DNA from 2 places in the Glutamicibacter mishrai genome. Region 1 is predicted to be linked to the other one. Evidence: predicted binding sites of a transcription regulator. Region 1 holds the regulator's gene; the other holds the start of a gene.
What was found. The regulator LexA, encoded in region 1, represses DNA repair genes until DNA is damaged. The targets are predictions, from matches to a motif close to TCGAACANNTGTTCGA.
Positions count from the first base shown of each region.

Region 2: the regulator LexA is predicted to act here: its motif matches at 11,449-11,464, upstream of uvrA (excinuclease ABC subunit UvrA).

Region 1 is NZ_CP032549.1:2,900,711-2,915,133, reverse strand. Features, by position in the region: gene priA (bifunctional 1-(5-phosphoribosyl)-5-((5-phosphoribosylamino)methylideneamino)imidazole-4-carboxamide isomerase/phosphoribosylanthranilate isomerase PriA) at 1-182, opposite strand, end outside; gene hisH (imidazole glycerol phosphate synthase subunit HisH) at 360-995, opposite strand; gene hisB (imidazoleglycerol-phosphate dehydratase HisB) at 996-1,616, opposite strand; gene D3791_RS13705 (histidinol-phosphate transaminase) at 1,639-2,745, opposite strand; gene D3791_RS13700 (LysM peptidoglycan-binding domain-containing protein) at 2,829-3,182, opposite strand; gene lexA (transcriptional repressor LexA) at 3,441-4,160, shown strand; gene D3791_RS13690 (glycoside hydrolase family 76 protein) at 4,228-5,265, opposite strand; gene D3791_RS13685 (ATP-dependent DNA helicase) at 5,368-7,365, opposite strand; gene hflX (GTPase HflX) at 7,358-8,926, opposite strand; gene D3791_RS13675 (class I SAM-dependent methyltransferase) at 9,345-9,950, shown strand; gene dapF (diaminopimelate epimerase) at 10,018-10,953, opposite strand; gene miaA (tRNA (adenosine(37)-N6)-dimethylallyltransferase MiaA) at 10,980-11,888, opposite strand; gene miaB (tRNA (N6-isopentenyl adenosine(37)-C2)-methylthiotransferase MiaB) at 11,893-13,422, opposite strand; gene D3791_RS13655 (hypothetical protein) at 13,591-13,896, shown strand; gene D3791_RS13650 (regulatory protein RecX) at 13,893-14,423, opposite strand, start outside.
Region 2 is NZ_CP032549.1:197,785-212,207, forward strand. Features, by position in the region: gene D3791_RS00920 (phosphoglycerate kinase) at 1-301, opposite strand, end outside; gene gap (type I glyceraldehyde-3-phosphate dehydrogenase) at 318-1,325, opposite strand; gene D3791_RS00930 (superoxide dismutase) at 1,509-2,138, opposite strand; gene whiA (DNA-binding protein WhiA) at 2,200-3,180, opposite strand; gene D3791_RS00940 (gluconeogenesis factor YvcK family protein) at 3,208-4,230, opposite strand; gene rapZ (RNase adapter RapZ) at 4,236-5,129, opposite strand; gene uvrC (excinuclease ABC subunit UvrC) at 5,139-7,085, opposite strand; gene D3791_RS00955 (lysophospholipid acyltransferase family protein) at 7,089-7,760, opposite strand; gene D3791_RS00960 (HAD family hydrolase) at 7,761-8,465, opposite strand; gene uvrA (excinuclease ABC subunit UvrA) at 8,553-11,423, opposite strand; gene D3791_RS00970 (outer membrane protein assembly factor BamB family protein) at 11,531-13,093, opposite strand; gene D3791_RS00975 (GntR family transcriptional regulator) at 13,213-13,590, opposite strand; gene D3791_RS00980 (MBL fold metallo-hydrolase) at 13,674-14,327, shown strand; gene D3791_RS00985 (methyltransferase domain-containing protein) at 14,416-14,423, opposite strand, start outside.

The DNA of each region.
Region 1 (14,423 bases):
AACGCCGCGTCCAAGTCAACGAGGTGCAGCCATTCGGCACCGGCGTTCTGCCAGGAAAGCGCCGCTTCCAGCGGGTCGCCGTAGCCGGTTTCGGATCCGGCCTCGCCCTGTACCAGTCGAACGGCCTGTCCCCCGGCGATGTCTACTGCAGGCAATAGTTCGAGAATTGGTTGCTCGCTCATGATGTCCTTAGTGAAGTAATGATTTTTAGAGGGTCAAGACCCATGCGGCAATAATGCTCATAGCCGCGAGTACCCATAGCGCGATAACCCATGAAATATGGGCCTTCTGGCTTTTGAGCGAGATCGCTCCACCTGCCAGAAATGCGCCGACGAACCCAAGCACGATGGTCCACATGCTTACAGGGTGCCCAGCCAGTTGCGCAGAAGCTGCGCGCCGGCTTCCCCGGATTTTTCCGGGTGGAACTGCACCGCCGAGAGCGGGCCGTTTTCCACTGCCGCGACAAAAGGCGTCCCATGGGTGCTCCACGTAACCTGCGGTGGAGTCATCGCTGGCTGAGTCACATCGAATTCCCACTTCTGCACGGCGTAGGAGTGCACAAAGTAAAAACGCTCGTTCTCAACGCCGGCGAATAGCTTGCTGCTTTCTGGCGGCTGAACGGTATTCCACCCCATATGCGGGATGACGTCTGACTTCAGACGCTCGACGGTGCCGGGCCATTCGCCGATACCGGCGGTCTTGACTCCGTGCTCAACACCTTCTTCGAAGAAGACCTGGTGGCCAACGCAGATTCCCAATACCGGTTGCCCACCAGCAATGCGCCGGCCGATCCAGCGCAGTGCGCCAATCTTGGTCAGCTGTTCCATCACCGAGGCGTAGGCGCCAACACCGGGGACAACGAGCCCATCAGCGTTCATGACCTTCTCTGGGTCCGCGGTCAGTTCAACCGACGCACCTGCGGCTTCCAGCGCTCGTACCGCAGAACGGACGTTGCCCGAACCGTAGTCGAGAACAACTACATTTTTCTTTTCCACTTACAGTGCACCCTTCGTGGATGGAATCTTGTCGCCCATGCGTTCGTCGAACTCGACAGCTTCGCGCAGTGCTCGTGCAAAGGACTTGAATTGGGCCTCGACAATATGATGAGGATCGCGGCCCGATAGCACCTCGATATGCGCACAAATTTGTGCGTGGAAGGTGATGGCTTCGAAGACGTGGCGAGTCATCGAGCCAGTGAAGTGGCCGCCGATCAAATGGTATTCCTGCCCTGCCGGTTCACCGGTGTGAACCAGGTATGGGCGGCCCGAAACGTCCACAACCGAGCGCGAGAGCGCTTCATCCAAAGGAGCGTATGCGGTGCCGAAGCGTCGGATTCCCGCCTTGTTGCCCAGGGCTACGCGCAGCACTTCGCCAATAGTGATCGCGGTGTCTTCGACGGTGTGGTGCACGTCGATGTGGGTATCGCCCGTGGCTCGGACTGTCAGGTCGATCAGGGAGTGCTTCGACAGCGCGGTGAGCATGTGGTCGTAGAACGGCACCGAAGTGCTGATCTCTGACACGCCGGTGCCATCGAGATCCAGTTCCACGAATACAGACGATTCGCTGGTGACGCGTTCCATGCGGGCGCGACGTGCGCCAATCAATTCGGCAGACATGTCTTCCTTCGCTTGTTCTTGCTTACTTTTCCGCACCGAGCAGCTCGGCTAGGTGATCCAAGAACGCAGTAGTTTCTGATTCGGTTCCGGCAGTTACACGCAGAGTTCCCGGGATCCCATTGTCGCGGACAATAATGCCAGCTTCCAATAGGCCTTCCCATACCGCGTGAGGGTTCTCCAGTCCGCCGAAGAAGACGAAGTTGGAGTCTGAGACTGAAGGATTGAGCCCCAGCTCTTTGAGACGGGCAACAATTCGGTCTCGCTGGGACTTGATGTCTTCTACCTGGGCCAGCAAAAGATCAATGTTTTTCAGCGCCGCAATTGCTGTTGCCTGGGTGACAGCCGACAGGTGGTAAGGCAATCGCACGAGGCGGATCGCATCGGTGACTTCGGGCGCTGCTGCGAGGTAGCCAACGCGGGCGCCCGCCAGGCCGAAGGCCTTGGACATGGTGCGCGAGACGATCAAGCGCTGCCGTCCTTCAAGCAGGGTCAGCGCTGATTTTGTGCTCGACAGGGAAAATTCGGCGTAGGCCTCATCCACAATGACCATGCCGTTGTGCTCGCTCGCGGCATCGTAGACAGCAGTGATCACGTCGAGGCCGAGCGCAGTACCTGTGGGGTTGTTGGGGGAGCACAGGAAGACGATGTTCGGCTTATGTTCGCGGACTTGTTGCGCGGCTGATTCTGCGGAGAGGGTGAAGTCCTCTGAACGTTCTCCGGCGATGTAAGCCGTATCAGTCCCGCTAGCGAGCAACGGATACATGGAATAGGTAGGGCCGAAGCTCATGAGGCTCCGCCCAGGTCCGCCAAAGGCTTGTAGGATCTGCTGCAGGATTTCGTTGGATCCGTTCGCCGCCCAGATATTCTCGGCGGTCAGGGAGTGACCAAGATAATCGGCAAGAAGTTCTCGCAGTTCGGTGAATTCACGATCTGGATATCTGTTCAGACTAGTCGCCGCTTTAGCGACTTCCTGCGCAATGGCTTCCACGACAGTTTGAGGAAGCGGATGGGTGTTCTCGTTGACATTCAGCTGGATGGGCACGTCGATTTGCGGTGCGCCATATGGGGATAGCCCGCGGAGATTCTCACGCAAGGGCAGCTGACTCAAAAGTTCACTGCGGTCATTCACGCATTTAGTCTACGTGGGGACCAGCTTCGCGGGTGAATCCGCTACGAGTCAAGGTAACAATCCCCCCGACTCACTTCGAGTCCTTAGCCAGCGAGGACTGGAATCGACAGCGAGTCGCCCACGTGGATTTCGCTCCCCTGCAGGGAATTGAGTTCCGAGATGTGGTTGACTGCCGAAGTGACGTCATAGCCCTGCGCGTACTCCTTGGCAAGGCTCCAGACGGTGTCACCAGGAATAACAGTCACGTCAATTGTTTCGACACCCGTTGGCAGTTCAGAGGATGCGTGAGCATTGGAGGCAAACATCGAGAAGAAGAATGCGGCTGCAACAGTAAGTGCAAATACGGGAATGCCTACCAATACCGCCCAACCACGGCGGTTGATGCGGATCTTCATTGGAGTCCGGGTTTGATTTGAGTCAAGTGCGACAGTTGCCATGACCTTATCTCCTCAAGTTTATCGAGTGGTGCGAAGTTGTGTTCGATGCCTATGTTTCGAAGAAGTGTTCGAAACTAGTACATCTGTTCTAACAGAGCTTCGTCCGACTTGTCCAGAAGTTTTCGAACAAATCTTTGAAAGAAACTCGCTTATCCACTAAGATTTCGAAGTAGACGAGCAATGAAAACATCACACCATCTGGCTCCGACAGTTTGGACCACTGAACTTTCGTCAGATAGCTAGGGAAGGCAAAATCTCATGTCAGCTTCACAACGCACTCCCCGATCGAATGCACGCTCGCTGACGATTCGCCAAAAGAAGATCCTGGAAACCATCCAGCGAGCAATCGGCAAGAACGGCTATCCACCATCCATGCGTGAGATTGGCGACTCGGTAGGACTCAAGAGCCTCTCAAGCGTCACTCACCAGTTGAGCCAGCTCGAAAAGCTTGGATACATTCGCCGAGATCCACGCCGTCCGCGCGCCATGGAAATTCTGTTGCCGCTGCAGCTCGCGGATGATGCAGAGAATCCGGCGACCCCCGAGGATGCCGACACCAAGGCCGCCGAGGATGCGATGGTGATCGAGCTCAGCACGTCCGCTGACACCACGATGGTCCCACTGGTAGGACGAATCGCCGCCGGTGGTCCGATCCTTGCCGATCAGTCCGTTGAAGATGTTTTCTCGTTGCCTCGCCAGTTGGTCGGGCACGGCGAACTATTCATGCTCAAGGTTTCTGGCGATTCCATGGTTGATGCAGCCATCTGTGATGGGGACTGGGTGGTCGTCCGCCGTCAGCAAAATGCAGAGAACGGTGATATCGTCGCTGCGCTGCTCGATGAGGAAGCTACCGTCAAGACCTTCCGGCAGCGCGATGGGCACACCTGGCTGCTTCCGCAGAACTCGCGCTACGAGCCGATTCTTGGCGACGCTGCAAAGATCATGGGTCGTGTTGTTTCGGTGATGCGCTCGCTCTAACCACATCTCAAAACGGCGCCGATGCATGAGCTTCGGCGCCGTTTCCGTGTTTGCTATCTACAGGTTTTCACTTCGAATCGCATCGATCTGCAGCGCTGAAGACCATCCATCGCTGAACTGCTGCTGAGAGCCGCCGGGGCTCGTCATCGACAAGACTGCCCGCGGTCGACGAAATCATCTGCTGAGCCATATCTCGAACTTCATGATCCAATCGCTCGTCATTGACGCACAGGGCTAAATAGCGGCAGAGGATTCCGGCAAACAGATTACCGTCTCCTCCTCCGTTTACGGGCAGAATGCCGGCTTCATCAGCCAGATGCCGACGAGTAGCCCGGACCAGCGTTCCGGCGTGGTCCAAATCGACGGCAGTGCCCAGCTCAAGCAACGCTCCAAGTATTGGCCCCTGGTTGTAGGTGTACAGCGCTTCTTCCATCTTGTGCCCTGAGGAAGTAATTCGCAGTCCATCTAAATACAGTCCCTGATGGCCGCTAAAAAGCTTAGTCCGCATCCAGTCGAGGAGCTTTCTGGACTGATCGCGGTCACCGCTGCGCGCGAAAAATAGCGCGGCCGGAGCATTGGCCGGAACATTCTTGAAGTCTCGCTTACGCGACCAGTACAGGCCACCGTCCAAGACGTCATCAATGCCGCCTTCGAGTTGCTTGCGCAAGGTTGTCACGGCCTGTTTGGCACCACGATGGCTGCGTCCTTCAACCTGTCGCGAAAAACCAACCAGCCTTTGGCAAGCCAAAGCCAGCCATGCCATATCGTCAAAGAAATAGTTGGGGAATACCCCGAAGTTCCGCACTCGGATGCCAGCCAGCAAGTCTTTGGCCCGGCGTAATTCGTTCTGGGCAGCACCGCGATCGCCATCGGCCAAATAAGCCAACCCGTCATCGATTATGGCATCCAAGTAGTGGGCCTGCCACCAGTAGTTCCACTCAGCAAACGGATGCGAAAAACCGTTGATATCGCTGAGCATGCTTCCGTCGTGCAACTGGTGCCGAAGACTATACGGACGGCCGATCCACGTACCTGGCAGGCCGAATAGCCTATGGCCAAAACGGGCGTGCGTATCTTCAGCCGCGGCACGCGCCAGCTCCTTCATGGACTTCATCTTGCCTTCCGATTCTCGGACTTCCCCGTGGCACAGACATTAGTACACTCAGCTAGCCATGGACACCAGGTTCGGGTGCCCACAAGCTGGAGCCTACTTTTCAGCGGGCTTCAACCGCTCCAGAACCCCAGAAATAACCTTCTTGTCCACGGTTGGCCACATCGGAGGCAGAGTAGCCTTCAGGAAGCTGCCATAACGAGCCGTAGCCATTCGCGAATCAAGGATGGCAACCACGCCACGGTCGTTGACCGAACGGATCAATCGACCGGCTCCCTGAGCTAACCGAATCGCGGCATGCGTGGCAGAGACCTGCATGAAACCATTGCCACCATGTTTGGCGACGTCCTCGGTACGAGCCTTCGAAATTGGATCGTCAGGTCTCGGGAATGGAATCTTGTCGATGATGACCAAACGGCAGGAATCCCCAGGAACATCGACTCCCTGCCACAGCGTCATCGTGCCGAAAAGACAGGTATCCCGCTCGGCCGCAAACTGCTCAACCAAGGACTTCATGCTTGCTTCGCCCTGGCACAAGATGTCTACATCCAGGCGCTCCCGCAAAATGCTTGCAGCTTCTTCAGCCGAACGCTTCGATGTGAAGAGCGCCAAAGCTCCACCACCAGACGCTTTGATCAGATCTTCAATTTCGTCCAGCGTCTCGGCCGCGAGTTGGCGGCCCGGTTTTGGCAGGTGCTTGGCGACGTACAAGATGCCCTGCTTCGGATAATCAAATGGGCTGCCCACATCAACGCCGGTCCATGACGGAGCACCGGCTCCCATCAGCCCCAGCGAACCGGCCACCGCATCAAACTGGGATCCGATGGCCAAGGTCGCGCTGGTGAGCACCACGGTACGGCCATCAAAAAGGCCTTCGCGGAGTTTTCCTGCCACCGATAGCGGTGCCACATTCAACGTTGCAGGTTGGGACTCTTCCGCCTCAACATAGCCACGGCCCTCGACAAATTCCCGAGGGCGCGTCGTATAGAGAACTTCTCTTCGTTCTTCGGATTCAAGCATTCGAATGGCGTCATCCATGACGGCCTGCAGCTGGGAGCGTGCCGTCTGACGTCCGCCGTCAGCAGGTGCATTGGCTTCTGGCTTGGACAAGGCCAAGGCCAGCCGCGCCTGTTCAACGATGTCGTTAAGCGCGATTCCCATATCTTCACGCAGGCCATGCTCCAACAACCCAGTAGGAATCCCAGTCAGGGACTTCTCCAGTCGGTTCGCTGCCTTGACCATTTCATCAACGTTCACACCGCAGTGGCGTTTGGCGCCACCAGCAGCAGTCATCACCATTCGCGCGGACAGAGCACCAGATACGGAACTGGTCACACGATCCTGAAGCTCATGGGCCTCGTCAATAATCGCGACATCAAAATCAGGCAGTACCGACAACCCCTCAAAGGCGGAAACCGCCAGCAATGCGTGATTCGTGATTACCACGTCGGATTCTGCCGCACGAGCGCGTGCCATCTCCGAAAAGCATTCGTCGGCCATGGGGCACTTTTGAGAACCCAAGCACTCCATCGCGGATACCGAGACTTGCTTCCACGCTTTGTCGCTGACGCCGGGCACCAGCTCGTCCCGGTCTCCGGTATCCGTGCGCTCAGCCCAGTCTCGAAGCTTCATCACTTCGCTTGCCAGTGGCGAATAAGTCGTGCCTGCGGGGACCGCTGGCTCGTCCATCGAGAACAATGTGCCTTCATCGTCGGGGTATCCCCCGCCTAGCTTGTATTGGCACAGGTAGTTAGATCGGCCCTTAAGCAGGGCTACATCCATGGGGCGGGAGAGCTTGCCCTTGAGCGATTCAAGTAACCGCGGCACATCGCGACCGACAATCTGGGACTGCAATGCGAGAGTTGCGGTAGAAACAATTACCGGTTTGGCGCTAGTTTGCGCATGCGCGAGCGCCGGAATGAGATAGCCCATGGACTTTCCCGTTCCGGTACCGGCTTGAACCAGCAAATGCTCTTCGTCTTCCAGGGCAGTCACCACGTGCTTGACCATTTCCTGCTGGCCGGTGCGCATGGCACCGCCCATGGAAGTTACCGCGGCCTCAAGAAGCCCAAGGGCCTGCTCTTGCTTATCCATGAATGTTGAAAGTCTCCAACTCTGCAGCGAGTGAATCGCGAACCTTCACGATCAGTCGAGTGCCGTTTTCCAGGTGTTCGCTCTCCAAGATCTCAGATTCGCTCTGGTGCAACTTGGCGATCAAATCCCCGCGGTTATACGGGATGAGGACCTCCAGCTGAATACCAGGGCGCGGAATCGAAGTGCTGATCTTCTCCAGCAGCTCTTCAATACCCTCACCCGTGTGCGCGGACACCACTGAGGTATTCGATTCGCGATTACGGATGCGCTCAATGACGAATGGATCCGCAACATCTGCCTTGTTCAGGACGATGATTTCAGGGATATTCAATGCATCGACTTCGCCAAGTACTGTTCGAACAGCCTGGATCTGTCCCTCTGGGTCGGGGTGCGAGGCATCCACGACGTGCAAGATGAGATCCGAATCGGCGATTTCTTCCAAAGTTGAACGGAAGGCTTCAACCAACTGAGTGGGAAGGTTCGAAACGAACCCGACGGTATCCGCCAGCGTGTAGGTCAGCCCGTCTTCAGTCGAGGACTGGCGCACGGTCGGATCCAGCGTTGCGAACAATGCGTTTTCCACCAGCACGCCGGCGTTGGTCAGACGGTTGAGCAAAGAGGACTTGCCAGCGTTCGTATACCCGGCGATAGCCACGGCTGGTACTTCATTGCGCTTGCGATTGGCTCGTTTTGCTTCACGCGCAGGCTTCATGGCCTTGATTTCACGACGCAGCTTCGCCATGCGGTCACGAATGCGACGACGGTCCATTTCGATCTTGGTTTCACCGGGACCACGCGAACCGATACCGCCACCGGCCGCACCGACGCGTCCACCAGCCTGACGGGACATCGATTCACCCCAACCACGAAGACGTGGCAGGAGGTATTCAAGCTGGGCTAGCTCGACCTGTGCTTTACCTTCACGGGACTTCGCGTGCTGGGCGAAAATATCCAGGATCAAGCTGGTGCGGTCAATGACCTTGACCTTCACGATATCTTCGAGGGCACGACGCTGTGAGGGTGCCAATTCGGCATCAACCACCACAGTATCGGCACCGGTGGAGGCAACGATTCCTCGCAGCTCCTCGGCTTTGCCTGATCCCAGGAATGTGGATGGATCCGGCTTGCTGCGTCGCTGAACGACGCCGTCGAGAACCTCGGAACCTGCGGTTTCTGCCAAAGCGGCAAGTTCACGCAGGGAATTTTCCGCGTCCGTGACGGTACCTTCGCTCCAGATGCCAGCCAAGACAACGCGTTCAAGGCGAAGCTGGCGGTACTCGACTTCGGTAACGTCTTCCAGCTCGGTGGATAGACCGGCAACACGACGAAGAGCGCGGCGTTCCGCGAGGTCGTCTTGGTCCCCATCGTATTGGGTGAAACCTGAGGAGAAGCGGTTCAGTGCGGTGGCTTGTCCGGAGAAGATCGAGGAATCTTCTTCTCCAAAATGTTGCACTTGCGGGCTTTGGGCTTCATCAGCTTCGAGGATCCGGTCGATTGCGGCCTGGATCTGGGCATCATCCATTGATGCCGAATCGTGCTCGTGTGACTCGGAGTTAGTCATGGTCTCCTTAGAAGTACTTCGCATTCCAGAATAGTGCGGGTGACCCCCAGTTGGCGACGTGACGCGATGGGGTTCAGTCGGTTCATCAAACATTCGTGGTCCTTTTGACGGCGCTCAAAACTACAGGCAGGCAGGTGAATGCGGGGTTACCGAGGAGCAAAGGCGAATGGCAAGTGTGTGATGCACGACTTGCAGAAACTAAAAATGACTTCGCTGCCTATGGATCTTTCAAGGCGGGCACGGCAAAATGGCGCGCCGGCGCAGAAGATCTCGTGGTAACCACGGCGGTTACGGATTAGACGAAAACGAAAGTCATAGGGAAAATTCTATCAGTCATGGCCTTAGCTTCCTATATCGCTTTGCTCACGTTGATTGCACTGGTCTTTGGCCTCGGGATGCACAAGGATAAACTTTGGCTATGACCTCGGATCACTACTTCACCGCCAGCCCGGCTTCGGCAGACGAACGACGCACTATCGACGTAGAACTCAACGGCACGGTACGCAAGGTTGAAACTGCCGCAGGGATTTTCTCGCCGGCCGGTTTGGATAAGGGCACCGCGGTGTTGCTGCAGCATGTACCGACGCCCCGCGGACGGGTATTGGATATCGGGTGCGGTTGGGGTCCCATCACCTTGACTGCCGCTAAGCAGTCGCCGGCGTCTACGGTCCATGGAGTCGATGTCAATGAACGTTCCATCGAGTTGACTCGGCTCAATGCTCGGCGTCTGGGCCTGGACAACGTCGTTGTCGGGACCCCCGATTCCGTGGATGCAGAACTCGAATTCGATACGATCTGGTCCAATCCGCCCATCCGCATCGGCAAGGAAGCCTTGCACGAGCTGCTGATGCTTTGGCTGCCTCGACTTGCAGCCGGCGGAGAAGCATGGCTGGTCGTGCAAAAGAATCTGGGAAGTGATTCGCTGCAGAAATGGCTGATCGACCAGCTTCCCTCCGATTGGTCCGTAACGCGTGAGGCCACGGCCAAGGCCTTCCGCGTGTTGAAGGTTTCGCGCCCCGCTTAGTTCACCTTTTAGACGACTGCAGGCATCCGTCCAGAGGACAGATGCCTGCAGTTTTTGGTTCTGCCTGCTATTTGGAGCCAATAACGCCACGAGCCACTAACTCCGCGGGACCCGAAAGGATCGTGTCTTCGCCACCGCGTTCGTTGGCGCGGAATTCAACGCCGACCACACCGCCTGGAACCGACACGGCCCACTGGTTGATCAGCGCAGTGCCGCGGGCCCAATAGCGAACGGCCGCAGCTGCCGCACAGGCACCAGTACCGCAGGACAGCGTCTCCCCTACGCCACGTTCGTGAACGCGCATCGTCACCTGTGCCACGCCGTCTTCTTCGATCAGGGGCTCATTGGGAACCACGAACTCGACGTTGGTGCCGTTCGCCGGCTTGGGCGCGACTTCTGGTTCGACAAACAGGTCAAGGCTTTCGAGCATGTCGAGATCGGGCAGGGCTACTACCGTGTGCGGGTTGCCCATGGTGATGCTCAAGGCTGGAACGGCTTGCTCCCAGCCACGAGGCTTGACCATGGAATCGATGGAGTCTGCTTCTGCCTTGTCCTCGAAGATCAGTCCCCACGGCCCCAGATTCACCGCGTAGCCTTCGACAAGCCGGGTGATGGTCTTGATACCAGCGCGGCTCCCGATGAAGATGCTCTGGCCAATCTGAAGATCCACGAGGCCTTCAGCAATCAGGAAATGGGCGAAGGCGCGCACCCCATTGCCGCACATTTCGGCGATGGACCCATCGCTGTTGCGGTAGTCCATGAACCAGTAGGCCTCAGGATTCTCGGTCACCTGCTGTTCGTATCCGGGCACTTTGGCGGTCGGAACTGCGCGGATGAGCCCGTCGCCGCCAATGCCGAAGCGTCGATGGCACAGCGCTGCGACCTGCTCAGCGGTTAGCTCCACCGCGGCTTCCGGGTCCGCTATCAAAACGAAGTCGTTTCCGGTGGCGTGTCCCTTGGCGAAGGTCTGTCCCGCCAATTGGCCCAGTTCGGTGCTGTACATCGATGCTCCTTGCATGGTGGTTCCTCTTACGACTTGCCGATCAAGGCAAGTGCCTTGCCAATGAGGTCCGGCTCGGTGGGGTTCAACCAGCTGACCCGTGGGTCTGCGTTGAACCATGTGATCTGGCGTCGGGCAAATTTCCTGGTAGCTATCACCGTCTGGCTGATGGCTTCAGCCCTGGTAACGGTCCCGTCTAGATAATCTGTGTACTGCTGGTATCCAATGGCACGCGAGGCTGTCTTGCCGTCGCGCAAGCCGCGTTCGAGCAATCCGGCTACTTCTTCAGCCAAGCCCATCGCATCCATTTTGTACACACGTGCTTCCAATGCTTCATGCAACGCGGGGCGATCATAATTTAGTCCGATCTGCAGTGCCGGGGCGATGTACTCGCGCTGTGGCATGTAGGAGCTGAACGGACGCGCGGAGATTTCATAGACCTCCAGCGCCCTGATGGCTCGGCGCAAATCCAGGTTGCGTGCCGCCGACTCCGGGTCCACAGCGGCGAGGCGGCGGCGAAGCTCCCCATCGCCCTGCTGCTCCACTTCTGCTTCCAGCCTCTTCCTGACGGCCGGATCAGTAGGCGGAAAATCGATGACGTCCAGCGCTGCGCGGACATAGAGCCCTGACCCGCCAACCATAACCGGCACTTTGCCTCGGGCACGAATGCGGCTGAATTGTGCTCGCGCTTGCTCCTGGAAGGCAGCGACTGAAGCCTCTTCCGTAATGTCCAGGATGTCCATCAAATGATGCTCTACGCCCCCGCGTTCGGAAACCGGCAGTTTCGCCGTACCGATATCCATTCCGCGATAGAACTGCAGTGCATCGGAATTGACGATTTCCCCGCCCAGTTCCTGGGCCAGTGCAATTGCCAGGTCCGATTTACCGGTTCCGGTGGGTCCGACGATGGCGATGACCGGCAAATTAGTAGCGGTCATCGGGTTAGCTGCGCACCTTGAGGGTCGGCATGCCAAGGTTCGTTCGTCCCGCCGCGTTGCTGGCGCCTGGAGTTGGAACGCCACAGCTTTCTGCCTGGGATCGGTCCCACGCATCGCCGGCGCGGGAACGGCGCAACGAGTATTGGTCAATGCTTGGATCCGAGATGAGGTGGAAGGCCGCAACTTCAGTCACCGGCAAAGTCACCAGATCGCCTGGTCGCGGCGTTTCAGCGCCCTCAGGCACAGAGAAGTGCACGAGCCGCTGATCCTGCGCACGGCCAGCGAGGCGATGGGTTTCCTCAGCCTTGCGCCCGGACTGTTCTGTCACCATGACCTCCACGGTGCGTCCCAGTTGCTTCGCGTTTTCTTCCTTGGCGATACGATCCTGCAATGCGGTAAGACGCTCATAGCGTTTTTGGACGACAGCTTTTGGCAGTTGATCTTCAAGGCTGGCCGCGGGAGTCCCCGGGCGTTTGGAGTACTGGAAGGTGAATGCCGAGGAGAAGCGCGACGCCTCAACGACGTCCAAGGTCGCTTGGAAGTCTTCTTCGGTTTCTCCGGGGAAACCGACAATGATGTCGGTGGTGATCGCGGCGTGGGGAATGCGTTCTCGCACCTTGTCCAGGATTCCGAGGAACTTCTTGGAACGGTAGGAGCGACGCATTTCCTTGAGTACCTTGTCGGAGCCGGACTGCAATGGCATGTGCAGCTGTGGCATCACGTTGGGCGTTTCGGCCATGGCCTCGATGACGTCGTCGGTGAATGCAGCCGGGTGCGGGCTGGTGAAGCGAACGCGTTCGAGCCCTTCGATTTCGCCGCACGCGCGCAGGAGCTTGCCGAAGGCCAGGCGGTCGCCGAATTCAACGCCGTATGAGTTCACGTTCTGACCCAGCAGGGTTACTTCGATGGCGCCGTCATCTACCAGCGCTTGGATCTCAGCCAGGATCTCGCCGGGACGGCGGTCTCGTTCCTTGCCTCGCAAGGACGGGACGATGCAGAAAGTGCAGGTGTTGTTGCAGCCCACCGAGATGGATACCCAACCCGCGTATACCGACTCGCGTCGTGTTGGCAACGTCGATGGGAAGACATCCAGGGACTCGAGGATCTCGAGTTCTGCCTTCTTGTTGTGCTCGGAACGTGCCAGCAAGGTAGGCAATGAACCGATGTTGTGGGTACCGAAGACCACATCGACCCAAGGGGCCTTTTTCAAGATGGTGTCGCGGTCTTTCTGCGCCAGGCAGCCTCCGACTGCGATCTGCATCCCGGGGCGTTCGGCTTTGATGTTCTTGAGTATGCCGAGGTTTCCGTAGAGCTTGTTATCCGCGTTTTCCCGAACGGCGCAGGTGTTGAAGACGACGACGTCAGCGACGTCATCATTGAGCTCTTCGGGCTTGCGGCTTAGTCCAGCGTCTTCCAAAAGGCCCGAAAGGCGTTCGGAATCATGGACGTTCATCTGGCAGCCGAAGGTGCGTACTTCATAGGTACGCGACGATTCTTCAGTTGCCGGGTTGCTCACGGTTTGTTGCTCAGTCACCCTCCAAGATTACCGAAATTTCCAAGGAGCTGAAATGTAGGCAACCCTAGGGAGAATGCTTTCCTATCGGAGCCTGATGCTCGTGGATAAACCCATGCTTGTCGTCGACAATTTCCGATAGAGTCGAGTTGTTCCACCTGTTGACGATTCAAAGGATTGCACCGCCCCATGGGAGAAAACTCTGGAGGACAAGCCAGCAAGCCTTCAAAGCGGGCTTCGCTTCCCCTGTCGCACTCAATGAAGGTATTCCACTGGTGGATGGCTTCGCTCACTGCCCTATTCCTTTTTGCCATTCCGATCATCATCGGCGTCATCCCGCCAATTGATTACAAAACAGATGATCTGCTTTTCAACGTTGGCGTGGGTTCTGCATTAGTTGGAATTGCCGCGATCTGCCTATGGGTATACCAAAGTCTCGACGACTGGCTGTTCCGGTTGGGCAAGGGGCCAACACGAGGCCGGAAGAACCGCTAGTCAACAGACCTGAATCGCTCTTCCCATTCCTCACGGGCTACCTTGAACGCCATGGAACCGTTATAGCCTTTGCGCCCAAGCATTCCGACCAAGCGGCGCAGGGCCTTATCCCGGTCCGCTCCCATTGATTCCGGGCGAAGCTTGGCGCGCACCAGCTCCCGGGCTCGCTGCTCCTCGGCTTCATCATCAATTTGCTCCAGGGCCTCGGCCGCGAGCTCATCGTCTACGCCTTTGGAACGCAGTTCGTGTTTGATGGCCCCGCGAGCGAGTCCTCGAGAGCGGGCCCGGGTGACGACCCAGGACTTGGCAAAACGCTGGTCATCAACGAGGTTGATTTCTGCATATCGCTCGATGACTTCGTCGGCGATATCCTCCGGGCAGTCTTTTTCCAGCAGCTTGTCTTTGAGCTGCTTTGCGGTCTTATCGCTTGCGGTGAGCTGGCGCAGCAGGATGCCTCGTGCCTTCTCACGCCATTGCTCGTCGGTCAGCTCTTCAGTCTCCCCAGATTCCCGGGCAACCTTGCGAGC
Region 2 (14,423 bases), 870 kb from region 1:
CGCCCACAACATCCTCGGCGACTGTTACGTCAAAGTCTGCAAGTTCGTTCAAGCGCTGTGCTGCAGGTGCGATCGAGTACTTCGCATCAACCTGCCCCTTAGGGCGGCCCAGGTGCGCCATCACGATGACTTTTGCACCCGCTTCAACCAGCTTGGAGATGACCGGCAAGGATGCGCGTACGCGGCCGTCATCGGTCACAGTTGCACCGTCGAGCGGCACGTTCAGGTCGCTTCGGACCAGAACGTGCCGTCCGCGGACACCGTTGTCAGCGATCAATTCGTCAATAGTGTGAGAAGACATATCTCTAGGTTATCGACTAGAGGCTTGATCCCACGAATCCAACGAGGTCAACAAGTCGCGAGGAGTAGCCCCACTCGTTGTCGTACCACGAAACAACCTTCACGCTGTTGCCCATAACGGTGGTCAGACCGGAGTCGAAGATCGACGAGTTAGGGTTGGTGACGATGTCCGAGGAAACCAGTGGATCGGTCGAGTATTCCAGAACGTCCTTCAGCGGACCTTCGGAAGCGGCCTTCTCGAATGCAGCGTTGATTTCCTCTGCGGTTGCGGTGCGAGCCAGGTTGACGGTCAGGTCGGTTGCCGAACCGGTTGGAACTGGCACGCGCATTGCGTAACCGTGCAGCTTGCCCTTGAGCTCTGGCAGTACGACGCCGATGGCCTTGGCAGCACCGGTCGAGGTAGGGATCAGGTTCAGTGCAGCGGCACGTGCACGACGTGGGTCGCTGTGTGGAGCATCCTGCAGGCGCTGGTCAGCGGTGTATGCGTGGATGGTGGTCATCAGGCCGTCAACAATGCCGAACTCGTCGTTCAGGACCTTGGCCAGTGGAGCCAAGCAGTTGGTGGTGCATGATGCGTTGGAGATGATGTTGTGGTTTGCAGGATCGTACTTGTCCTGGTTAACACCCATCACGATGGTGATGTCTTCATCGGTTGCTGGAGCCGAGATGATGACCTTCTTGGCACCGGCTGCAATGTGCTTCTTGGCGTCTACAGCCTTGGTGAAGAAGCCGGTCGATTCGATGACGACATCGACCTTCAGTTCACCCCATGGAAGGTTTGCTGGATCGCGCTCGGAAAGAACCTTGATGCGACGTTCACCGACGACGATGGTGTCACCATCTACGGATACTGCCTCGCCCACTGGGCCGAGTACAGAGTCAAACTTCACCAGGTGAGCAAGCGAATCGATTGAACCAAGGTCGTTGACGGCGACAATTTCGATGTCTGCCTTGTGGGCCAATACTGCACGCAGGAAGTTGCGTCCGATGCGACCGAAACCATTGATACCAACACGAGTTGTCACGTGACTATCTCCTCTAAACGGGATGATTGTGCCACGACCGTTCACAAACGGAAGTGGCCTTCTTTGAGAGGACACTCCGTTGTGCCGTGCTTTGCGGATCCCGGTGGATCACCGGGATCCGCAACACACTTGAAACATACTACGCTATTTTGGCGCAGAATGTGAGCTAACTTACCAGATTAATTATTTACCTGGAACGATTAGCGATGCTGCGCCGTTGCGGGCAGCTTCGAAACGTGCCTGAACGTCTGCCCAGTTCACGATGTTCCAGAAAGCCTTGACGTAGTCAGCCTTCACGTTGACGTAATCCAGGTAGAAAGCGTGCTCCCACATATCCAGCATCAGCAGTGGGGTGGTTGCTACTGGAACGTTGCCCTGCTGATCGTACAGCTGCTCGATGACCAGCTGGCCGCCAAGTGCGTCGTATGCCAGCACAGCCCAGCCGGAGCCCTGCAGGCTCATTGCTGCTGCGGTGAAGTGGCCGCGGAAGCCATCGAAGGAACCGAAGAACTCGTCGATTGCTGCAGCCAGCTCGCCCTCAGGCTTGTCGCCGCCTTCTGGGGACAGGTTGTTCCAGAAGATCGAGTGGTTGGTGTGACCACCCAAGTGGAATGCCAAGTCCTTGGACAGCTTCGGGATGTTACCGAATTCGCCCTTTTCGCGTGCTTCGGCCAGCTGCTCCAGTGCCGAGTTTGCGCCAGCAACGTAGGTTGCGTGGTGCTTGGAGTGGTGCAGCTCCATGATGCGAGCCGAGATGTTTGGCTCGAGAGCAGCGTAGTCGTACTGCAGTTCTGGCAGCGAATATACAGCCATGATTCTCCTCAATTTTCTCATTCGGATGAATCTCCGCGGGAGGGCTCCCACGGGGACATTTTTAGTGTTCCATTTCGTCTAGTGGAACGCTGGACTCCGTACCTGGTATTCCCAGATCACTGGCCTTCTTGTCAGCCATGGCCAACAGTCGACGAATACGGCCAGCTATGGCGTCCTTGGTCATTGGAGGTTCAGCCATGCGGCCGAGCTCATCCAAGGAGGCTTGCTTGTGTTCCAGGCGAAGCAACCCGGCATATCGCAAATGCTCGGGTACTTCATCTCCCAGAATGGTCAGCGCACGCTCAACGCGGGCGCCGGCAGCGACCGCTGCCTGCGCGCTACGACGTAGGTTGGCGTCGTCAAAGTTCGCCAACCGGTTAGCCGTGGCACGCACCTCTTTGCGCATGCGGCGCTCTTCCCACACCATCAAGGCATCGTGAGCACCCATGCGGGTCAACAATTGCGCAATGGCGTCACCGTCGCGAATCACCACACGGTCAACGCCACGCACTTCGCGGGCCTTGACTGTCAGTCCCAGTCGGCGCGCAGCCCCGACCAGGGCTAATGCGGCTTCCGGGCCAGGGCAGGTAATTTCCAGCGCTGAACTTCGACCGGGCTCGGTCAAGGAACCGTGGGACAAGAAGGCGCCACGCCACACGGCTTCTGCGTCTGCAGTTGAACCGTTGACAATAACTGATGGCAGGCCTCGAACTGGTCGACCGCGCTGGTCAAGCAACCCAGTCTGCCGCGCGAGAACTTCACCGTCTTTTGCCACGCGGACGATGTATCGGCTGCCCTTGCGGATGCCAGAGCCGGAGACCATGACGATCTCGGCCTCGTGGCCATATAACTCGCCAATGGCAAGCTTCAGCCGACGGGCAGTCGCAGCCAGGTCCACCTCAGCTTCAATGACAATTCGCCCGGAGACTATGTGAAGTCCCCCGCTGAAGCGGAGCATCGTCGAAACCTCGGCCTTGCGGACCGACGGCTTGCGAATCTCAACCCGCGACAGCTCGTCTTTGACGGAAGCCGTCAATGCCATGAATCAAACTCCCTTACTTGGATCTTCCTAAGATCCGATCGCGGTAAACACCTCATGATAGGCCGCCGCTAGTCGCAACGGGTCGTGCACTGCACGACCGTCAGATACTCCTACTGTACTAAAAAAGACACGTGCGCCGAGTTTTTGCGCTGCCAGCTCAAATCTCTGGCGATTGTGGACCTTGGACTCATCGGCAATGATCGCGTCAAAAGTCACCTCAGGGGCGTACCGCCCGAGCACTTCCAAATGGGCAGCCGCGTCCATTCCGGTGGTTTCGTCCGTATCCATCGACAAGTTCATCGTCAGCAACTTCTTGGCTGTGGTCGAAGCGATGGCCTGGCGCATATCGGGCAGCAGCAAATGCGGAAGCACCGAGGTGTACCAGGACCCCGGGCCGAGAATGACCCAATCGGCCAGCTCAATGGACTCCAGCGCTTCAGGACAGGCGGGCGCATCGGAAGGCTCCAGATGGACGTTCGTGACCAGTCCCCCGGCACCGGCGCGCGCCAATCTCGCCTGGCCGTCGATGCGCCGGCGCACCAGCGCATCGCTCTCATCGGATTCGAGAACCTCGCCATGGATCGACAACGGGACGGTGCTCATCGGCAGGACCTGGCCTCTGGCACCCAACAGGGCTCCAGCCCAGCGCAGGCCAGCGACTGGATTATCCAGCAACTCCCAGAGAGCCAGGATCAGCAGGTTTCCGACGGCGTGGCCGTTCAGGGGCTCTTCCTGATTCGCGTCCGACTCGAAACGATGCTGCATGACATCGCGCCACGTGCGGCCCCAGTCGTTGTCGTCGCACAGGGCAGCCAGTGCCATGCGCAAGTCGCCTGGAGGCAGGACGTCGAATGATCCACGCAGGCGGCCTGAGCTGCCGCCATCGTCTGCGACCGTGACCACAGCGGTCAGGTCAGTGGTCAGCCGGCGCAGCGCCGAAAGGGATGAGTAGAGGCCGTGTCCGCCTCCGAGTGCGACGACCGACGGGTTGCGCTGGTCGTTGCCTCGGGATAGCCCTTGTATTGAAATTGGACCTGTTGAAAAGGCCATATCGGTTACTCGCGTCCCAAGTCGCGGTGGCTGATGCTCACGCGGACATTAGGGAACTGTGCCAGCCGACGACCCAATTCGATGGTCGTTGCCACGGAGCGGTGCTTGCCGCCGGTGCAACCCACAGCGATGGTGGCGTAATGCTTGTTTTCTCGGCGGTAGCCTTCAAACACCGGTTCCAGGGCCTTGAGATAATTCTCGATGAAGTCGCGGGTGCCTTCCTGGCTCAGCACGTAGTCCGAGACTTCCTTGTCCTTGCCCGTTTGAGGGCGCAGCTCGGGGACCCAGTGCGGGTTGGGGATGAAGCGAACATCCGCCACGTAGTTGGCGTCGGTTGGCAGGCCATATTTGAAGCCGAAGCTCATGACATTGATCCGGAGGATGACCGGACCGGATTCGCTGAACAGCTCGTTGACCGCACGCGCCAGATCATGAACCGACATCGACGACGAATCGAGGATGATCTCAGCGGCTTCACGAAGCTGCTCGGTAATGCCACGTTCCCGGGTGATCCCGTCAACGATGCGCCCGTCGCCCTGCAACGGGTGCGGACGCCGACCCTGTTCGAAACGTCGGATCAGGACTTCATCGCTCGCGTTGAGGTAAACCAGACGGAACTTGACGCCGCTGGACGTCAGGTGGGCCAGCGCATCACGAATCTCCGGGAACATTTCCTTCGAACGCACGTCCATAACGACAGCCATCTTCGGAATGGATCCCTGCGACCGGCTCATCATCTCGGTCAGCGGTCCCAGCATGGCTGGTGGCAGGTTCTCCACCACGTACCACCCCTGGTCTTCCAAAGCGTGCGCGACCGTAGTACGACCGGCACCTGACATGCCGGTTACGATCACGAGTTCAGACTCAGGCGGTTTTACAGCTTCATACTCAGCGGTCATATTCCAAGGCTAGTCGACGATTTCGCCTGTCGTCATATTCACGCCAGAAAGTGAAGCATCTTCAAGGTTTTCTTTGATGATCGCAGCCAGCTTCTCGCCGATGCCTGGAACTTGGACAAGCTCCTCGATGCTGGCGGCGCGAATCTTTTTCATGGATCCAAAATGCTTGCGCAGAGCGGCTTGCTTTGCTTTGCCTAGCCCCGGCACGGCATCCAGCTCGGAGGAGATCATCGACTTGGCACGCTTCTCGCGGTGGAAAGTAATCGCGAAGCGGTGGGCCTCATCGCGAAGCCGCTGCACAAGGTACAAAGAAGCCGAGGCTCGCGGGAGGATGACCGGGAACGGATCGTCCGGAAGCCAGAGCTCTTCCAGTCGCTTGGCCAGGCCAACCACCGGAATGTCGTCAATCCCTAGATCGTCCATGGCCTTCTGGGCCGCGGCTACCTGTGGCGGGCCGCCATCAACAATGACCAAAGATGGCGGATAGGAGAATTTCTTCTTCTCCACTTCGCCAGATACGCCATCCTCTATCGCGCCGGTAGCGAAGGCCGACGGGTCGACCTTCTCTTTGAGGTACCGGCTGAACCGCCGATAGATGACGTCGTACATGCTGGCGGTATCATCGCGAGCTGCATCGCCGGTAATGGAGAACTTCCGGTACTCGCTCTTTTTCGGCAGCCCGTCTTCGAAGACCACCATCGAGGCCACAACGTTGGTTCCCTGGGTATGCGAAGCGTCATAGCACTCGATGCGCAGCAAGGCTTGTTCTGCGCCAAGGGCTTCTTGCAGCTCCTGCATGGCCAGGGAACGAGTAGTAATGTCTCCGGCGCGCTTGGACTTGTGCAGGCGCAGGGCTTGTTCGGCGTTTTCCTTAACCGTGCCGGCCAGGGCCGCCTTGTCACCACGTTGCGCAACACGGAGCGATACTTTCGATCCGCGCAATTCCGAAAGCCAGGTGGTGACATCGTTGATGTCCTCAGGCAGTGCTGGAACCAGGATCTCGCGAGGAATCCGGTCGGCATGGTCGGCGTAGATCTGTGTCAGAAGCTGCTCGACGAATTCAGCGTCCGATGCATCGGCGACTTTTTCAACAACCCATCCGCGCTGTGAACGAATGCGGCCGTCGCGCACGTGGAATACCTGCACGGCAGCTTCGAGCTCGTCGCCATGGACACCGAAGATATCGGCTTCAGTTCGATCGTCGAGCACCACAGCATTGCGCTCGAATACCCGATTCAGCGCTGCGATATCGTCACGGTAGCGCGCCGCCTGCTCGTATTCGAGTTCGGCAACCGCGTCCTGCATTTTGACGGTAAGCGCTTTGGTGAATTTAGTGGCTTCACCGCTCATGAACGTGCAGAGGTCATCGGCAAGCTGGCGATGGTCCTCTTCGCTAATCCGCCCAACACAAGGCGCAGAGCATTTGTCGATATAGCCAAGCAGGCAGGGGCGGCCTGAAGCTTCGGCTCGTTTGAACACCCCGGGCGCGCAACTTCGGACCGGGAATACTCGCAACAGGGTATCCAGGGTTTCGCGAATGGCCTTGGCCGGGTAGAACGGGCCGAAGTACTTGACGCCTTTGCGCTTATCACCACGCATCACCAATGCACGTGGGTACTTCTCATTCAGCGTCACGGCAAGATACGGGTAGGTCTTGTCATCACGGAAAACGATGTTGAATCGAGGGTTATATTCCTTGATCCAAACGAATTCCAGCTGAAGTGCCTCCAGCTCCGAACCGACAACGGTCCATTCGACGCTGCCTGCGGTGAAGACCATGGCCCGCGTTTTCGGGGTTAGCCGGTCCGGGTTGGCGAAGTACGAGGTAAGTCGATTCCGAAGCACCTTGGCTTTGCCAACATAAATCACGCGGCCATGCTCGTCGCGGAAACGGTACACACCGGGCTTGGTTGGAATATCCGAGGTTTTCGGACGGTAGCTTGCTGGATCAGCCATAGATTATTTCGCGTCTGGAGGTAACTGATTGTATGAGTCGACGCGTTCCTGGCCTGACAGTTCAGCAATAGCATCCACAATACGATCCGTCGCTTGACGGCGTTGCGGCAGTGGATGTTTGCGGCCCAGCTGGTCGAATTGCAGCGGCTCACCATAATGGATGTGGAATTTGGCTGGCTTGAAGCCCTTCGAACCTGCTGGCTGCAACTTCTCGGTGCCGATCAGGCCCACCGGCACCACAGGTACGCCCGTGGTCAACGCAAGCCAACCTACACCGGTTCGGCCTCGATACAGCTTTCCATCGCGTGAACGCGTGCCTTCGGGGTAAATCCCGATACCGCTGCCATCTTCGATGATGTCCACCAGAGAATCGAGAGCCGCCACTGAGGCAGCCTGCTCTCCACGCTGCACCGGAATCGATCCAACTGATTCGAAAAATGTCTTCATCAGTTTTCCCTTGACGCCGGGCGTGGTGAAATACTCCGCTTTCGCGAAGAAGGCAACGTCACGAGGGGTCAAGGCCTGGATGATGAGCGAGTCGAAAAAAGAAAGGTGGTTCGATGCGACGATGAACCCGCCCTCTTTGGGCACATTTTCCAGACCGGTAACCTCGGCACGGCAAACGCCATGGATAACACCGCGAATCGAAGCGCGGGTCATGGTGTAGATGCTCATTTATTCTGCACCTTCCTGCATGACGCTTGCTTCGATTTCTATTGAACTGGCAGCCCGCTCGCCCAGGAGCGCTTGCGCTAGTTCTTTGACATTGTCTACTTGCCGGTCGGCCTTGGACAGCTCATCGCCCTGGGCGAATCCCCAAGCCACGCCGATGGAAGCGACGGAATTCTCGCGGGCCGCATCCAAGTCGTAGTACCGGTCCCCCACGACAACGCTGGATTTCGCATCCAAGCTTGCGTGGGACAAAGCTTCGGCGACAATGTGCGTTTTGCTTGAACCCATAGCTCCATGCTCGCCGGCATTTCCATGAATCGCATCCAAATGCTCGGTCAGGCCTTTTCGGTCCAGGAGCAATCGTGCGATGTCCACGGGTTTTGCCGTGGTGACGGCAACGTAGATATTTTCGCTGCGCAAAGCCTCTAATAGCGCGACGATGCCTGGGTAAATGCGCGATTCATCCATACCCACTTCTTCATACCTGGCACGGTACGTCGCGATGATGGAATCAATGTTTTCGTCGGTAACGCCCTCTATGGTGCGAAGCCCCACTTGAAGCGGAGGACCCACTAGAGCTTCCACTCGTGCCTCGCCTGGATCCGAAAGACCGTGTGCCACGAGGGCGTGACGGATACCCGAAGTAATGGCACCTGCGGGATCCACGAGGGTCCCGTCAAGGTCGAAGAGCACGCTTGTTACCGACATATTCACTTAGCTATCTTCCCATGAAGCAGGCGCGGGTCAGGAATCCATGACTGAAATGGCATATTTCCCCGATCCGCGCCGCTATTTCTACAGGATTTCGGCCAAGAACTTTCCGGTGTGCGACTCGCTGACCTTGGCCACCTTTTCAGGCGTGCCGGTCGCAAGGATCGTACCGCCGCCGGAACCGCCCTCAGGGCCGAGGTCGATCACCCAGTCCGCCGACTTGATCACGTCAAGGTTGTGCTCGATGGTCAAGACCGTGTTGCCCTTGTCGACCAAACCTTGCAGCACCTTCAGGAGCTTGCGGATGTCCTCGAAGTGCAGGCCTGTGGTTGGCTCATCCAGCACGTAGATGGAGCGGCCGTTCGAACGCTTCTGCAATTCGGCGGCCAGCTTGACGCGCTGGGCTTCACCACCGGAAAGGGTCGTGGCCGGCTGTCCCAAACGCACATATCCCAATCCAACGTCAACCAAGGTCCTGAGGTGGCGGGCAATCGGCGTGAAGGCACTGAAGAATTCGGCGCCTTCTGCGATTGGCATGTCCAGGACATCGGCAATGTTCTTGCCCTTGTACAGCACCTGCAATGTCTCGCGGTTGTATCGCGCGCCATGGCAGACTTCGCATGGCACGTAAACGTCGGGCAGGAAGTTCATCTCGATCTTCAACGTTCCGTCGCCGGAGCACGCCTCGCAGCGACCGCCCTTGACGTTGAAGGAGAAGCGACCCGGCTGGTAGCCGCGCAATTTAGCTTCGTTGGTTTCAGCGAAGAGCTTGCGAATGTGGTCGAACACGCCAGTGTACGTGGCGGGATTTGATCGCGGGGTACGGCCGATCGGCGACTGGTCTACGTGTACGACCTTGTCCAGGTGCTCAAGGCCGAGCACCCGGGTGTGCCGTCCTGGTACCTGCTTGGCGCCGTTGAGCTTGTTGGCCAGGACCTTGTAGAGAATGTCGTTGACCAAGGTGGACTTGCCCGAGCCGGACACGCCGGTCACTGCGGTAAGCAGGCCCAGCGGGAATTCGACAGAGACATCTTGGAGGTTGTTTTCGCTGGCGCCGACAACTTTGAGCTTGCGGTCCTTATCAACCTTGCGCCGTTTGGTCGGGACATCAATCTTCTTGCGACCCGACAGGTAATCGCCGGTCAACGACTGGGTATTGGCCTTCAACCCTTCAACCGAACCGGAGTGCACAACTTCGCCGCCGTGCTCGCCGGCCCCAGGCCCGATGTCCACGATCCAATCGGCTTCAGCGATGGTGTCTTCGTCGTGCTCGACAACGATCAGCGTATTGCCCAACGAGCGAAGATGCAGCAGCGTGTCGATCAGGCGGCGGTTATCGCGCTGGTGCAAGCCGATGGAAGGCTCGTCAAGCACATACAGGACGCCTACCAGGCCCGAACCGATCTGTGTGGCCAAGCGAATACGCTGGGCTTCGCCGCCGGACAGCGTGCCAGCGGCGCGCTCAAGAGTGAGATATTCGAGCCCGACGTCCAGCAGGAACTTCATGCGAGCGTCGATTTCCTTCAACACCTGAGCTGCAATCTTGGCTTCGCGTGTGGAGAGCTCGATGGTCGAGAGGAAGTTGGCAGCACTGCGCAAATCCATTGCCGAAACTTCAGCGATGGATCGTCCGCCGATCAAGACGGAGAGCGATGCCGGGTTCAGTCGGGCGCCACCACATGTCGGGCACGGAATCTGGCGCATGTACTGCTCATAGCGATCACGCGCATGATCGGATTCAGTTTCTTCATGCTTACGGTGAACGTACGAGATGACACCTTCGAAGCCGGTAGAGTACTTGCGTTCACGTCCGAAGCGATTCTTGTACTGGACAACAACCTTGTGGTCCTTGCCGTTGAGGATCGCTTCGCGCGCCTTGGCCGGCAGGTCCTTCCACTGGGTATCCATCGTGAAGCCCAGCTCGTTGCCTAGGCCTTCGATCAGGCGATTCCAATACTCGGTGGTCGCCTTGCCCAACGACCATGGAGCGATAGCGCCATCGGCAAGGGTGACTTCTGGGTCTGGCACGATCAGGTGCTCGTCTACTTCAAGCTTGGTGCCGATACCTGAGCATGCCGAGCATGCGCCGAACGGGTTGTTGAAGGAGAAAGTTCGCGGCTCGATTTCATCGATTGCGAGCGGGTGCTCGTTTGGGCATGCCAGGTTCTCGGAGAAGGCGCGCACTCGCTGCGGGTCGGCTTCATCCAGATCGACAAAGTCTGCTAATACCCGGCCGTCTGCGATTCCCAATGCGGTTTCAATCGAATCGGTCAGACGCTGGCGCGCATCTTCCTTGATGGCCAAACGGTCAACGACCACCTCGATGGTGTGCTTTACCTGCTTGGCCAGCTTCGGTGGGTCATTTAGTTGAATGGTGGTTCCGTCAACGCGTGCACGCGAGAAACCCTTTGAGGAGAGCTCGGCGAAGAGGTCGACGAATTCGCCCTTGCGCGCTCGGACGACCGGAGCGAGAATCTGGAAACGGGTCTTCTCCGGCAGCTCCATGAGCTGATCCACGATTTGCTGAGGCGTCTGCTTGGAGATCGGCTCATGGCAAATTGGGCAATGCGGCCGTCCGACTCGCGCCCAGAGCAAACGCATGTAGTCATAGACCTCAGTGATCGTACCTACGGTCGACCGGGGGTTACGGCTAGTGGACTTCTGGTCGATTGACACTGCTGGCGACAAGCCCTCAATGAAGTCAACGTCTGGCTTGTCCACCTGCCCAAGGAACATGCGGGCATAGGCAGAAAGAGACTCGACGTACCGACGCTGGCCCTCGGCGAAGATGGTGTCGAATGCCAGTGAAGACTTTCCGGAGCCGGATAGACCGGTGAAGACGATCATCGCATCACGCGGAAGATCAATGTCAACATTTTTCAGGTTGTGCTCACGCGCGCCCTTGACGACCAATCGGGTGAGATCTGTTTTCTTGCTCTCTGCAGTAATAGCCACGAAGCCATACTAATCGAAAACTGCTTCGAATAAGTGTACGAATGGTCCTATCTCACAGAAATTTTTCGCTAGGCTTATTCGCCCGATCGGCGAGCGCAAATTTTGCGCTAGTTACCGGCTGGCTCAGCCAACCGATACGCAACCATTCCTTCAATCTGGCTCAGAACCACGACATCTTCGGTCTTGTATCCGGCCCTTCTGAATTCATCGACATCAGGGACGTCCATCGTAGGTTTCCACGAGCCGCGTTTGCACACCATTTGAGCATCGTCGAATCGACTATCCCCCGCGGCTTTGCTGAGAGACGGGGATTCCGTGCCTAGAGTCGCGGAGTAAACGAAGTATGCTTCGCGATCAAGGGTGCACAACACGTCATTCCCGACAGCTTCCTCCAAGGGCATTACTGTCCCGTCCAGGCTATGGACTGCTTTGTCTCCTCCTGCCAGAGGGAGGATAGAGATCGGATCCTCGGTGGTGGGCATTCCGGCTTCACGCAGCCGCTCAGCGTATTTGTTTACATCGCTGAGCTTGTGTTTCCACTTTCGGACGCCGGTACTTGCCTCAAATGCGGCTACGCTCCATGCCGCGCCTTTCGTCGATCTCGAGTAATACCCGTCGCCTTTATCAGTTAGTTTGCGTTGGCCAGCAGTGTAATAACAGAGAACGATCGTGTAGTTTGGAGCGGCGCTCCCCTGCTCCGAAGCAGCACCGCACATTGACGACGCCCCATTTTGGCGCCACAGAACTTTACCGCTCTTGGCATCAACTGACACTAGTTTCGATAAGTCAGCCAATTTGTACGTAGCCGTTTTCTTGTCGGATTCGAAGAAATCATCCTGCGCATGTTGCCCGTAACCGAGCAGGATCTCAACGTCTTCGCCTGCAGTACCCCATGCCCAACCTGCTGTTGAGGAGTAGCCTTTGCCGAATACTTCTTCATACGGCCGGTTCCACAGGGTCTTCGACCCTTTGGAATAGCTCAGCATCTCTATATCTTCGTCCCAGTATGAGCTTAGCCCTGTGAACAAGGAATGCCCGCCTCGCTGGAGGCAATATTCAAGCTCTAGAGTCGGCACCGCCTGCCATTGCTTGCTGGACCAATTGAATTTGAAATGCTGGCGTTCAAGCAGCTGACCATTGCTTACTTTTGAACCTTCGGTGCAGAACGTCTTACCGCAGGCAAAAGGACGGTCGCCCCAAAATTCAAAATTCTTTCCGATTTTTACTTGTTCGCCAGTGGAGATGTCGGTGATCGTCAACCATCCATAAGCTCCGGTTTTGGTTCCCGCGTAAGCCGCATAATGCCTGCCACCGTGCTTTACGAGTTCAATGTCCAGATCCACACCCAGGGCATCGGCAGCGCCCAGCGCTTCATCTTTCCAGAGCTGTTTGCCGTTTTTCAGGTTCCTGGCGATGATTTCCAACTGAGGGCCTTGGTGCCGATAGGCAATAGCAACATCTCCGATCAATTCGACATCGGATACGAGAACTTCTTTGCTTTTCCACTCAACAGTCGCAGGCACAGGTGTTGGATTTTCCGACGCTTTGGAAGCTGGTTCCGCTTGACTGGCGGTGCAGCAGCCCGAAAGCCCGACGCCCAGAACGAGCGCGCAGGTGGCGATAACAGCGATACTCACGAACTTCCTGCGATCACGTGCATTCGAGTTCATGGTGGATTCCTGACCCCGGGACTATTGATTAGTTCCAGAGTCTAAACCGAGTTCTCAAGGAAGCATCGGGCTTATCCACAAATCCCGGTATTCGCCATGCGCGGGATTAGTCCCGTTGCCTAGCGGGGCAGGGAGCTAAAGGCTGCGCGAAGGTATTTCACCGCAGTTGCTTCATCCACGGACCACAACTGCGCAATCCGAGCCAAATCTGCGGCTGCGTCGCTCACTTCTTGCTCGGCACGGTTCTCTGCTGCCTGCACCACTGTGCCGTGGCGCCCACGTGTGACAACGGCACCCTGCAATTCGAGTTCCTTGTAGACCTTGGCAACGGTATTTACCGCGAGGTTCAGCGTGCCAGAGAGTGCACGGACCGACGGGAGCTTGGTCCCCGGGGCGAGCTTTCCCTTGGCAATCGCTGAGAGAATCTGTTCACGGACCTGCTGGTATGGCGCGACAGTGGATTTAGGGTCGATCTTGATGAATCCTAGTTCGCTCATGCTCTGCTCCATTCTTTAGGACTATGACTCGTGTTGTCCCGAGCCTATCGCGTTGACCCGCCAATCCAACGTAGTGTGAGGGTATGAACGAACTACTGCTAGATGATGTAACCATCCGCTGGATCTCCGTATCCGACATGGCTAACAATGTTTATCTCATTACCAACCGCGCATCGGGAGAGCAGCTTCTGGTGGACGCGGCAGACGATGCCTCTGCTATTGCAGGACTCATCGACGAAGCCAAGAATGATGCGGATCATCCGCGAATCGTTGGCATCGCGACAACGCATCAGCACTGGGACCATGTTCGGGCTTTGGCCGAGCTCGTCGATCAACACCCTGTGACTACTTACGCCGGTGCCGACGACATGGCAGGAATTGCCGAAGAGTCCGGCGTACAGGTCACCAATGGCCTGAACCACGGCGATCAGCTCAAGCTTGGCGAGGTCATTATCGAAGCCATCCACCTGCGCGGCCATACTCCAGGATCGATCGGCTACGCACTGGTTGATTCCTCCGGCCAGCCAGTCATCCTCAGTGGCGACAGCCTATTCCCAGGTGGCGTGGGCAATACGTGGAAGGATCCGCAGCGTTTCCTCTCGCTGATCACCGACGTATCCGAACGGATCTTCGATCGCTTCCCGGATGAAACCAAAGTCCTCCCGGGACATGGCGATACAACCACCCTAGGAGCCGAGCGTCCGCATCTGGACGAGTGGCGCGAACGCGGCTGGTAGGCCTTGACCGTTGTGGCGCCAGCTGGCGACAAACCTGCTGGCGCCACAACGAGTGTTCCGGGCTAGGCTCCGAACGAGAGTGAAGCTGTTATCCGG